Regions from separate parts of the Nocardia arthritidis genome, predicted to be linked through region 1. Evidence: riboswitches for the same ligand, from Rfam matches in the RefSeq annotation. Region 1 holds a riboswitch; each other region holds the start of a gene.
What was found. A riboswitch is a leader RNA that binds a small molecule or an ion and turns the genes downstream of it on or off. The one in region 1 is predicted to bind cobalamin.
Positions count from the first base shown of each region.

Region 1 (4,278 bases):
GTTGAACATCGAGGAAACCCAGACCCTCGGCATCCGAAATGAAAACGGGAATGACGATCGAAACCGATCGTGCGACCACGGTTACCCCACATCCAAGCTACAAGCGGGAAGGCACTCCCCCACAGACTCAGCAGAATTTAATGCATAGGTCAGCATACGGGAATCCAAACGTTGGTGACGATTCTCACATCATCCACCATTACCGGGCCGCCGAACGCATCGCCGGAGCGCACGGCGGGCAACGGAGAAGATGTGAAAGCTGCTGGCGCTGAAACTATCTCAGCGAACCAGCCAGATGTTACGAACCGAACTGCCGTGCGCGAGCGCATCGCCCAACGAGGCGGCGGCCAGACCGCGCTCGGCCAGACCGTCCAATACCAGGCGCGAGAGCGCACCCCGATCGAAGGTGGGCGCCGGACCGTCGTCCGCGCCGTCCGCGGCATTGGCGAACCCGTCGTGCAGCAGCAGCACATCGCCGTCGCCGATGCCCTCCAGCGCCTGCCCGGCCAGCTTCTGGACATCCTCGTCGACCCAGTCGCCCGCGAACCGGCTCCACACCACCGGGGTCAGGCCCGCGGCGCGAATCGCGGTCCACGTGCTCGCGACCTGCGCGCCGTACGGCGGCCGGAACCAGCGGACCGGTCTGCCACACAAATCCTCCAGCTGCCGCCGGGCATCCCTGGTCCGCCGGTACACCTGGGTGGCGGGCAGGGTGGTCAGCCGGATGTGGTCGTAGCCGTGTAGGCCGATCTCGTGGCCCGCCGCCAGCACATCGTTCAACAGCGCGCGCTGCTCCATGGCACGCCGGACCAGGACGAAGAAGGTCGCCGTCACACCGGCGTCGGCCAGCGCGGCCAGCACCGGCTCGGTGCTGCCGGGCTCGGGCCCGTCATCGTAGGTGAGCACCACGGTGGGGCGATCGGCTCGCACCAATTGAACAGACCCCACCCCGGCCGCAAGTGGTGCGAGTGCGCGGCCAACCACAGATTTCAACACGCGCCCATGCTAGGCGAATAAGCGTGTGATTCATGACCAACTTAAGGAAGGTCCGACCCGATTTGATGACAACTATGTAGTTGGACATATGCTGGATGACGCAGCTGGTTCACCGGGCGCAGGCGAGATGGAGCCCCTACGTCGCGTACCGGTGTCGAAACCCGAACGCTCCCTTGGGCGTACGGGCAAGAGGGAACCCGGTGGGAATCCGGGACTGTCCCCGCAGCGGTGAGCGGGAACGACCGCCGTCATCACGCACTGGGCTCATCGGCCTGGGAAGCGACGGCCAGTAGGACCTTCCGGCGGTCTGCCGGATCGGCCGATTCGGCCGGTGCCCGCGAGTCCGAAGACCTGCCGGTTGTACCGGGTACGCCGTATCCGGTGGCCACCGCCTCGTGGAGAGGGCGCGCGGGTCCGCAGCGTTTCGCCGGATGTGTTCCCGGTTCAGGGCTCCTGTTCGGCAGATCGCTGGTCCCGCTTGCCGATTGGGCGTTGGTTCAGGTCCAACACAATGGAGCACAACGTGACTGTTTCACATACGCCGTTCACCGCAACGGTTCTCGGTCTCCCGCGGGTGGGGCCGCGACGGGAACTCAAGCGCGCCACCGAGTCCTACTGGGCAGGTCGCATCGACGCAGAACAACTGCACGCCGTCGCCCGTGAGCTGCGGCGCGCCCAGTTGTCCGAATTGCGTTCCGCCGGGCTCGATTCGGTGCCGGTCGGCACCTTCTCCTACTACGACCAGATGCTCGACACCGCCGTGCTGCTCGGTGCGCTGCCCGCGCGGGTGGCCTCGATCGCCGATCCACTCGACCGGTATTTCGCCGCCGCGCGCGGCACCGACACCATCGAACCGCTGGAGATGACCAAGTGGTTCGATACCAACTACCACTATCTCGTTCCCGAAATCGATTCGGGCACAACGTTTTCGCTGAATCCGGAGCAGCTGCTCGCACAACTTGCCGAGGCGAGGGAAGTCGGCGTCGCCGCCCGGCCGGTGGTGATCGGTCCGATCACCTTCCTGAAGCTGGCCAAATCCGCCGGGGAACGCACGCTCGATCGGCTGCCGGAATTGGTGCGCCTGTACCGGGAGTTGCTCGTTCAGTTGGCCGCGGCGGGCGCCGAATGGGTGCAGATCGACGAGCCGGTGCTGGTCACCGACCTGACCGAGGACGAAATCGCCCTGGTGCGGCTCACTTACACCGAATTGGCCGCGGTCGAGCAGCGCCCGGCCATCCTGGTGGCCACCTACTTCGGGCGGCCGGGCGCGGCGCTGCCCGCCTTGGCCGAGACCGGAATCGATGGCGTCGCGCTCGACTTCGTCTCCGGCACAACGGTTCCCGAAGTGTCGGTGCTGCGTGACAAACTGCTGGTGGCCGGTGTGATCGACGGGCGCAATGTGTGGCGCACCGATCTGGACCGTGCGCTGGAAACGCTGCGGGACCTCGCGGGATCCACGGGCGCCGTCGCGGTTTCGACCTCGTGCTCGCTGCTGCACGTGCCGTACGGGCTGGCCGCCGAGACCGGACTCGACGAAGGGCTGCGTTCCTGGCTGTCGTTCGGCGCGGAGAAGGTGACCGAGGTCCGGACGCTGGCGACCGGTCTGCACCAGGGCGCCGATGCCATCGAGGATCAATTGGTCGCGACGCGTGCGGCTTTGGCCGCGCGGCGGGCCGACCCGCGCCTGCACGATCCGGCGGTGCGGGCCAGGTTGGCCGCGCTCGGCCCGGACGCCACGCGGCGCGCCCCCGCCGAGCAGCGGCGCGAATTGCAGTCCGAGCGACTGCGATTGCCCGCGCTGCCGACCACGACGATCGGATCGTATCCGCAGACCTCGGCCATCCGGCTGGCTCGGGCCGCGCTGCGCAAGGGCGAGATCGATCAGGCCGAATACCAGCGCCGGATGCGCGCCGAGATCGCCGATGTCGTTGCGCTACAGGAGAAATTGGGCCTCGACGTGCTCGTGCACGGCGAACCGGAACGCAACGACATGGTGCAGTACTTCGCCGAACAGCTCGACGGATTCGCCGCCACCGAGAACGGCTGGGTGCAGTCCTACGGCACCAGGTGCGTTCGGCCGCCGATCCTGTACGGCGATGTGGCGCGGCGCGATCCGATGACCGTCGACTGGATCACCTACGCGCAGTCGCTCACCGACAAGCCGGTCAAGGGCATGCTCACCGGCCCGGTGACCATTCTCGCGTGGTCGTTCGTGCGCGACGATCAGCCGCTCGCCGATTCGGCACGTCAAGTGGCCCTTGCCATTCGGGACGAGACGGTGGATCTGGAGGCGGCGGGCATCCGCATCGTCCAGGTGGACGAGCCCGCCCTGCGGGAGACGCTGCCGCTGCGTGCCGCCGACCAACCCGCCTACCTGGAGTGGTCGGTCGGGGCGTTCCGGTTGGCCACCGCCGGTGTCGCCGACAGCACCCAAATCCACACGCACCTCTGCTATTCGGAATTCGGTGAGGTCATCGACGCGATCGCCGGACTCGACGCCGACGTCACCTCCATCGAGGCGGCCCGGTCGCGGATGGAGATAGTCGAGGATCTCCGGTCCGCCGGATTCGACCTCGGCGTCGGGCCCGGTGTCTACGATATCCACTCGCCGAGGGTGCCCAGCGTCGAGGAGATCACCGCCTCACTGCGGACCGCACTGAAAGTCATTCCCGCCGAACGACTTTGGGTGAATCCCGACTGCGGCCTGAAGACCCGCGGCCCGGCCGAGGTGGAGTTGGCGCTGCGCAATATGGTGGCCGCCGCCCAAGCGGTGCGCTAGCCGATGTGGATCCCGCTTCGCTCGCGCGGAGCGGGATCCACTGGACTCCGGAAAGGTCACTCCGGCCACTGGTACGAGCGCGTCTGCGGAACCACCGGCCCGGGCTGCGGGGCGGGGGCCTGCTGCGGCACGGTGGTGCTGCGCCGCGGTGGCGGTTGCGGTGGGGCGGTGGTGATCGGCGGAATGTCCGCCGGGTTGGGGGCTTCGGTCGGCGGCGCGGGCGGCGGCTGTGAGGTCGTCGGCGCACTCGACGTGGTGGTCGTCGTAACCGGTTGCGGCACAACCTTGGACGTTGTCCCTGGGTTGGATGATCCACCGTCGTCGCGCATCACGAACGCCGCACCCACCGCGACACCGACCCCGGCCAGCAACAGTCCCGACGCCACCACGAATCGCATGCGCCGAGGTTTGCCGCGGGTCACCGGCTCCACCCACCGCGGCTGCTTGAACGGTATCGGCGGCGCGGGCGCCACGGCGCGGATGACGGTCGGGATCACCGCCTG
Region 1 covers NZ_CP046172.1:7,637,480-7,641,757, forward strand. The annotation lists gene F5544_RS34380 (glycosyltransferase family 2 protein) at 1-79, opposite strand, end outside; gene F5544_RS34385 (polysaccharide deacetylase family protein) at 280-996, opposite strand; cobalamin riboswitch at 1,131-1,369, shown strand; gene metE (5-methyltetrahydropteroyltriglutamate--homocysteine S-methyltransferase) at 1,508-3,775, shown strand; gene F5544_RS34395 (serine/threonine-protein kinase) at 3,832-4,278, opposite strand, start outside.

Region 2 (4,278 bases), 4.1 Mb from region 1:
GGCGATTCGCGCCGGAATGCCGCGCCACGAGGCGGAGCTGGCCGGATTCACGGTGCTGTACTACGTGCTCGGCCAGACGGTCGACGAGCAGTCGCGGATGCAGATGGACTCCGCGGGCGCCCTCACCGAGGATGCCTCGCCGCTGTACGAAACACCCGATGCCACCGCACGTTTCGATTTCGGGTTGCAGCTGTTCATCGCCGGTGTGCGGCATCTGCTCGGCGAGCGGGTGCGCTGAATTCAGTGCGGTCCGGCCGCGTTGCCGCTCGCGTTCCGCATTTGCAGCTGATACCGCTGGACGAACGGCAGGATCTGATTCTCGATGATGTCGTTGTACTCCACCGGACGCGAGATCGGGTTGGCGTGACCCCCGGTCCTGGTGAATGCCACGAGCAGGGTGCCGTTCACCCCGCCGGAGATATCGATCAGCACCCGGTGTGAGTATTCGTCGTCCACCACCATATCCCGGTCCGGATCCCGCGGGCGGATGAAAATGATTGCGGGGCGCGGCTTTCCGTCCAGCGGGCGGGCGAGCGAGCGCAGGTCGTCCGCCGCGCCGCCCGCCACGATGGCGGCGAACTGGGCCTCGATCAGGCCGTTGCTCGCCACGTCGCGGGACAGGATCTTATCCCGCAGTATCTCCACCTCGACATCGCGCAGCGCGCGAAACCCGATGTCGGGCAAGCCTTCCGGGCTCACGCCCAGGAAACGGTCGCGGCGCGCATAGGTTTCCGCGAGTATCCGCAGCAGCCGGCTCTCCCGCGCGCCGGGCAGCCAACCCGCCCAGCGCACCAGATCCTCTCCCGCGCTGCGACTCTCCGGGCGCACCGCGTTCAGGTCCACCGGCGTGCAGTCCAGCATGACGCCGACCAGCCTGCGATCGCTCTCGTTGCGGATGTGCTTGGCCACCTCCAGCGCGATCACCCCACCCATGCTGTGGCCCATCAGCACAATGTTTTTCAGCGCCGCCTGCTCGGCGGCACGGACGATCAGGTCGGCGATGACCTTGGTGTCGATACCTTGATTGTCGTAGCGGATCGCCCACACCATCCCGATCTGGTCGAGTGCGGGCAGGGCCGCGGCCGTACTGGTGGCGTCGAGATTTCCGAGCCCGACCATATCGACGACGACCGTATCCCAGTTCTTCGGATCGGCGGGCGTGTTGACGGCGATGATGGACGGCCGGGTGCGGGCCAGGCGTTCCCGCTCCGGGTTGACGTCGGCGGTCCAGTAGTAGCCGACCACGATGAGCACGGCCAGCATCAGCGCGGCAACCCGCAGTAGTGCCAGTCGGGTGCGGCGCAACCGGTGCCAATCGTGTCCGATGCGGGTTTCCCGCAGGCGGGCCCGGCGACGCGCGTCATCCCAATCGCTGACGGTGGACGGGTGCCGCTCGTCCATCGGCAACATGTCTTCAGGGTATGGATGGGTCGGAGAGCTCGCCAAAAGCCCCCGGTGTGTCGCGGAAATCCAACCGGCCGGTAGAGTTCGGGCGTCATTATCGGCGGGTGCGGGAATCCGGTTCGAATCCGGAACGGTCGCGCCACTGTGATCGCCCACGGGCGAAAGTCAGACCTCCCCCGCCGAAACGAACTCGAAAGGCCGCGATTTGCCTGTGGAGCCGCGATGATCCGCGTCCGGACATCGATCGCCCTGACCGTGCTGGCGCTGCTGCTGATCGCCGCGATGGTGGCCGCCACCGGATTCGGCGCCGAAACCCTGCCCGTCCGATCCGTCGTCGACGTGCTCGCGCATCGGTTGACCGGCCGCACACCCGCCGATCCCGGACTGGACACCATCGTGTGGCAGCTGCGGGTGCCGCGCACCGTGCTCGCGGCGATCGTCGGCGCGGGTCTGGCACTGGCCGGTGCGGCCATGCAGACACTGGTGCGCAATCCGCTGGCCGATCCGTATCTGCTCGGGGTGTCCTCCGGCGCCGGCGTCGGTGCGGCGGCGGTGATCACCACCGGCTTGTTCGCGAGCGCTGAGGTGTGGGCGCTGTCCGGCGGCGCGCTGGTGGGGGCGTTCGCGGCGGCGGCGCTGGTATTCCTGATCGCCGTCGCGCAGGGCGGTTTGACGCCGCTGCGGCTGGTGCTCACCGGCACCGTCCTCGGCTCGGCCTTCGCGGCGTTCAGCAGCTATCTGATTTTCCGCAGCGCCGATCCGGCCGCCGCGCAATCGGTGCTGTTCTGGCTGCTCGGCAGCCTGTCGGGCGCGGACTGGACGCGGATCGCGCTGCCGCTCGGCGTTGTCGCGGTGAGCGCGGCGACGCTGTGCCTGGCCGGTGGCTGGCTCGACGCGCTGCATCTCGGCGCGGATACCGCTGCGGCGGTGGGGGTTCCGGTGCGTGAGCTGCGGATCGGACTGTTCGGGCTGCTCGCGGTGCTGGTCGGCGTGCTCGTCGCGGTGTCGGGTGGCATCGGGTTCGTGGGGTTGGTGGTGCCGCACGCCACCCGGCTGCTGGTCGGGCCGCGACACCGGAGCCTGCTGCCGGTCTGCGCGCTCTGCGGCGCGTTGTTCCTCGTGATCGCCGATGCCGCCGCCCGAATCCTGGTGCGGCCGACCGAGATTCCGGTGGGCGTGCTGACCGGGTTGATCGGTGCGCCCGCGTTCCTGGTGCTGCTGGGACGGCGGCAGTACCGGTTCGGCGCGGCATGATCTCCAGTGCCGCACCGGAACCGGCCGAGATCACGGTGGATGGACTGGCCTGCGCGGCCGGGCGGCGAACCGTGCTGTCCGGGGTGTCGTTCACGATTCGGCCCGGTGAGACGATCGGCATCGTCGGCCCCAACGGCACCGGCAAATCGACGTTGCTACACGTCCTGGCGGGCGTGCGGAAACCGGCGCTCGGCCGAGTGCTGGTGAACGGTCAAGTGCTGCACGACCTTTCGGGCAGACAGCGGGCACGCACCGTCGCACTCGTCGCGCAGGACGAGCAGCCGCCGACGGACCTGCTCGCGGGTGAGGTCGTCGCGCTCGGCCGCACACCGTATCTGCCGCCGTGGGGCGCGGGGTCGCGGCGCGAGCGCGCGATGGTGGCCGAGGCGCTGGCGGCGGTCGATCTCGCCGGCTTCGCCGACCGGCCGGTGCACCGGCTCTCCGGCGGTGAGCGGCAGCGGGTGTTGTTGGCGCGGGCCCTGATTCAGGAAACGCCGGTGCTGCTGCTGGACGAGCCGACCAACCACCTGGACATCACGCACCGGTTGGAACTGCTCGCCGCGGCCCGCGACCTCGACCGCACCGTCGTCATGGCGCTGCACGAGCTGGCGCTGGCCGACCGGTACTGCGACCGGATCCTGGTGCTGCACAATGGCGCCGCCCATCCGCTCGCCCCACCCGAGACGGCGCTGCGACCGGAGGTGCTCGACACCGTCTTCGGAGTGCGCGCACTGCGCGTGCCCGAACCGGATACCGGCGCAAGCCATCTCATCATCACGGCACGGGAGGCCAGATCATGAAACGCATACCCGTACTGCTCGCCATCGCGCTGATCCTGACCGCATGCGGCGGGCAATCGACCGCGGCAGGCACGCTGACCGTTCGCAATTGCGATGCGGAACAACGCTTTCCGGTCGCCAAACGGATGTTCGTCAACGACGGCAACCTGATCTCGATGACGCTCGCACTGGGCGCGACCGATTCCGTGGCGGCGGTGTCGAGCCTGCAACGCGATGCGGAAACCCTGCGCAGGCACTACGGTCCCGCCGTCGACGCGTTGAAATCCGTTGCCCCCGGGTATCCGTCGCTGGAGACCGTGCTTGCCCAGCGGCCGGATGTCATGGTCGCGGGCTGGAGCTACGGATACGACGAGGCCAAGAACCTGACCCCGGACACATTGCGCAAGCAGGGAATCGCCGCCTACGTACTTACCGAGAGCTGCCGTCAGCACCCCGGTGAGCGCCAGCGCGGGCTGGTCGAGCCGTGGACCGCGCTGCGCACCGACCTGACCAACCTCGGCGCGATCACCGGCCGCGCCGAACGCGCCAGCGAACTCACCGCCGACCTCGATCGCAGGCTGGCCGCGCTGCGCGCCGCGCCGCAGGCCGAGCGCCGCCCGAACATCTTCCTGTTCGACAGCGCGAGCGATTCGATCATGTCCAGTGGCGATTACGGTGCGCCACAGGCGATCCTGGAGGCCGCGGGCGGGCGCAACGTGCTCGCCGACGTGCCGGACACCTGGGTGAAGACATCCTGGGAACGGCTTGCCGCGGCCGATCCCGACGCCATCATGTTCGTCGACTACCCACCCCAGTCCTTCGCCGAGAAGGTCGCACTGCT
Region 2 covers NZ_CP046172.1:3,547,006-3,551,283, reverse strand. The annotation lists gene F5544_RS15905 (TetR/AcrR family transcriptional regulator C-terminal domain-containing protein) at 1-238, shown strand, start outside; gene F5544_RS15900 (alpha/beta fold hydrolase) at 241-1,410, opposite strand; adenosylcobalamin (AdoCbl) riboswitch at 1,487-1,610, shown strand; gene F5544_RS15895 (FecCD family ABC transporter permease) at 1,627-2,658, shown strand; gene F5544_RS15890 (ABC transporter ATP-binding protein) at 2,655-3,458, shown strand; gene F5544_RS15885 (ABC transporter substrate-binding protein) at 3,455-4,278, shown strand, end outside.
Region 2: it holds a riboswitch for cobalamin, as region 1 does, so the genes downstream of both, F5544_RS15895 (FecCD family ABC transporter permease) here and metE (5-methyltetrahydropteroyltriglutamate--homocysteine S-methyltransferase) in region 1, are expected to answer to the same signal.

Region 3 (4,278 bases), 1.7 Mb from region 1:
GCTTGGCCTGGGTGCCCTCGCCGGGATCGTTGACCAGGAACGGATAGATCAGAGGCAGCTCGCCGAGCGCGGCATCGGTGCCGCAGGCGGCGGACATGCCGAGGGTTTTACCCGGCAGCCATTCCAGATTGCCGTGCTTGCCGAGATGTACCATGGCGTCGGCGGCGAAACCCTCCGGCGCGGACAGCCAGCGGTAGGCGGCCAGGTAGTGATGGCTCGGCGGCAGATCCGGATCGTGGTAGATGGCCACCGGATTCTCGCCGAAACCGCGCGGCGGCTGCACCATCAGCACCACATTGCCGAAACGCAATGCGGCGATGACGATTTCACCCTTCGGATCGGCGGACCGGTCGACGTACAGCTCACCCGGCGGCGGACCCCATGCCTCGACGACGGCCGCCCGCAGCTCTTCGGGGAGAGTGGCGAACCACGCGGCGTATGTGTCGGCGCCGATGCGAATCGGGTTGCCCTCCAACTGTTCCGCGGTGAGCCAGTCCGGATCCTGGCCGCCCGCCGCGATCAGCGCGTGGATCAGCGCGTCGCCGTCCCGCTCGTCCAGGCCGGGGACCTCGCCCGGCGCGCCGAGATCGTAACCGGCCGACCGCATCTCGGTGAGCAACCGGATGGCGCTGGCCGGGGTGTCCAGGCCCACCGCATTGCCGATCCTGGCGTGCTTGGTCGGATAGGCCGAGAGCATGATCGCGATCCGCTTGCGCGCGTTGGGAATCCGGCGCAGCCGGGCATGGCGGACGGCGATGCCCGCCACCCGGGCGGCGCGCTCGGCGTCCGGCACGTAGGTCGACAGGCCGTCGGCGTCGAACTCCTTGAACGAGAACGGAACCGTGATGATGCGGCCGTCGAATTCCGGCACCGCCACCTGGGTGGCCACATCCAGCGGCGAGAGGCCGTCGTCGTTCGCCGCCCACTGGTCCCGACCGGTGGTCAGGCAAAGTCCTTGCAGGATGGGCACATCCAGGTCGGCGAGCGCGCCGACATCCCAGGCCTCGTCATCGCCGCCCGCCGATGCCGCGGCCGGTTTCGTACCGCCCGCGGCCAGCACCGTCACCACCAGGGCGTCGGCCCGGCGCAGCGCGGCGAGCAGCTCCGGTTCCGCGGTACGCAGCGAGGCGCAGAACAGCGGCAGCGCGCGGGCGCCCGCATCCTCGATCGCCGTGCACAGCGCGTCGACGTAGGCGGTGTTTCCCGCGAGATGCTGTGCGCGGTAATAGATCACGGCGACGGTCGGCGCGTCCGGACCGGATTCCGCCGCGGTACGCGGCAATTCGCCCCAGCTCGGCAGCTGCACCGGCGGTTCGAAGCCGTGCCCGGTGAGTAGCACCGTATCGGACAGGAAGTTGTGCAGCTCACGCAGATTCGCCGGACCGCCCGCGGCCAGATAGTTGTGCGCGTCGGCCGCGACGCCGCCCGGCACCGTCGAACATTCCATCAGCTCCGCGTCGGGCGCGATCTCGCCGCCCAGGGCGACCAGCGGAACTCCGCTGGCCCGCAACGCTTCCAGGCCCTCTTCCCAGGCGCGCTTACCACCCAGGACGCGCAGCACGACCAGCTCGGCGCCGTCCAGCAGCGCGGGCAGATCGTCGAGCAGCAGCCGGGCCGGATTGCCCCAGCGGTAGTCCGCGCCGCTGGCGCGCGCGCTGAGCAGATCGGTGTCGGACGTGGACAGCAGCAGGATCACGGTGACGGCCTTCCTCGGGTGACGCGCCCATCGGGGGTGTGCTGCTCGCCGGAGAGGGTCTGGCTGTACACAGTGGCGCGACCGCACCGGAATTGCACCGGTTTCCTCGTCAGCCGCCGAGCATGGGCAGCCTACCCGCCGCCGCGCCCGACACCGGTATCCGGTGCTACGTGAGGTCCGCGTTACCCTCGATCGCCTTCAGCAGATAGTGGAATTTGCTCACCCGCCAACCGTCGCCACCCCGCTCGACGGCGAGGTCGTAGCTGCCGATGAAGGTGCGGGTCTTACCGTGCACCGCGTCGTTCTTCACATGCACCGCAATGGAATCCGCGTGCACCTTCGCGGTATCGCCGCGCAACTCGATCAGATGGTTTCCGGACTGATGCTGCAGCGCGTCCAGATCGCCGAGGCCGGTCCGCCAGTCGCCGACGATATCGGCGGCATCGCGCACCGCCGCCGCCCCGCCGAATCCCCCGTCGAAATCCACCTTCTCGGTGAATACGCCGAGCAGGTCGTCCCAGCGCTTCTGATCGCAGTACACGAACATCTTCGTAATCGTTTCGATGATCGCGAGCCGGTCCGCGACATCAGAGATCTCACTCATTCCGGTGACATTAGCGAGCGGATTCGCCGGTCCGCGACCGAGTTTCCCAGGCATCGCGCCGCCGCGGCCGGACGGCGAACATGCTGACCGCGCGATCAGGCGTACCTCCGCCCCGGCCGTGCACGGGCTTCAGGCGGCTATGCCAACAGCGCCATCAGGCATACCGCCGCATTCGCTCCGGCCGTGCGTGGGCTGCGGACGGCCACGCCGACCGCGCGATTAGGCGTACCTCCGCATTCGCTCCGGCCATGCGCAGGCTGTGGACGGCTTCGCCGACAGCGACATTAGGCTGGTTTCGTTATGACTCGTACCTCCTCCGATTCGTGTCCCGGCGTGCTGCGGCTGCACGATGCGGCCGACGGGCCGCTGGCGCGGATCCGGCTGCCCGGTGGCCGGTTGGCGCCCGCACAGCTACAGGCGCTGGCCGAGGCCGCGCGGGATCTCGCGGACGGCGCCATCGAGCTGACCTCGCGCGGCAATATCCAGCTGCGCCGGGTGCGGGACGCGGGCGAGTTGACGACGCGACTGGAGGCGGCCGGACTGCTACCGAGCCGGACGCACGAGCGGGTGCGCAATATCGTCGCGTCGCCGCTCTCGGGCCGGGTCGGCGGATGGACCGACGTGCACGGGCTGGCGAGCTCGCTCGATGCCGGGCTGCGGGCGCGGCCGCGGCTCGCGGACTTGCCGGGGCGGGTGCTGTTCACCCTGGACGACGGGCGCGGAGATATCAGCGGGCTCGGCGGGGATATCGGCGTACACGCCACCGGTGCGGACGAATTCGCGGTACTGCTGGCCGGCCGGGATTCCGGTATCCGGGTCTCGGCGGCCGACGCGGTCGAGGTCATGCTCGCGGCCGCGGACGGCTTCCTGGACGTGAGCTCCGGGCAGTGGCGGCTGCACGAGGTCGACGGCGGCGCGGACCGGATCGTGGACCGGCTCGGGCTGGCGCCGGTGCCGCAGCGGCTGGAATTCGGCGCCGCGCACGATATTCCGATCGGCTGGCTGGAACAGGACAACGGCTTGGTCGCACTGGGCGCGGGCGTCCGGCTCGGTTCGCTGCCGGCCCGGGTCGCCGAATTCCTCGCCGCCGTGGAACGCCCACTGTTCGTAACCCCTTGGCGCAGCCTGGTTCTCGCCGATCTCGAGGAGTCGCCCGCCGAGCAGGTCGTCCGGGTGCTCGCCCCGATGGGACTGATCTTCGACGCGAATTCGCCCTGGCTGCTGGTGAGCGCCTGCGCCGGACAACCGGGTTGCGCGAAATCGCGGACCGATGTGCGGGCCGACGCCGCCGCGGCCGTCGAATCCGGACGGGTGCTGCCGCTGAGTGAAAAGCACACGGCCGCAGGCGTGTTCACGGCCGAAGAGGTGGAAGTGGCCGGGCGCCAGCACTGGTCGGGCTGTGAACGCCGGTGCGGGCGCCCGCGCGGCACGGTGACCGATGTGGTCGCCACCGAGACCGGCTATCGGGTAGACGGAGGATCCGCGCGAGAAGGGGTGTGACGCATGATGATCGGACTCGGCGATGACGAGATCGCGGCGATGTCCCCCGAGGAGCGCCGGGAGCTGATCCGGCGGCTGCAAACACCGCATGTGCTGCCGCGACCCTCGGTCGTCCGGCTGCACCGCCGCATTCGGCTCACCCTGATGACGGGCGGCACGATCGCGCTGATCCCGTGGATCACCTACCTCGGATTCACCCTCCCCGACGACTACACCGCCCGGAACTGGACACTCACCTGGGTGGGCTTCGACATCCTGCTCGTCATCATGATGGCGACGACGGCGTTCCTCGGCTGGCAGCGCAGACCACTCGTGCTGCTCCCCGCCTTCGGCACCGGCATGCTGCTGCTCGTCGACGCCTGGTTCGACATCACGACCGCCGATTCCCGCGATGTCTGGGTATCGCTGGCCATCGCGTTCGGCGCGGAACTCCCGCTCGCGCTGCTGCAGATCGGCGGTGCGCTGCTGCTGTTCAAAT
Region 3 covers NZ_CP046172.1:5,897,140-5,901,417, forward strand. The annotation lists gene cobN (cobaltochelatase subunit CobN) at 1-1,696, opposite strand, end outside; cobalamin riboswitch at 1,730-1,851, opposite strand; gene F5544_RS26480 (nuclear transport factor 2 family protein) at 1,863-2,300, opposite strand; gene cobG (precorrin-3B synthase) at 2,601-3,800, shown strand; gene F5544_RS26490 (hypothetical protein) at 3,804-4,278, shown strand, end outside.
Region 3: it holds a riboswitch for cobalamin, as region 1 does, so the genes downstream of both, cobN (cobaltochelatase subunit CobN) here and metE (5-methyltetrahydropteroyltriglutamate--homocysteine S-methyltransferase) in region 1, are expected to answer to the same signal.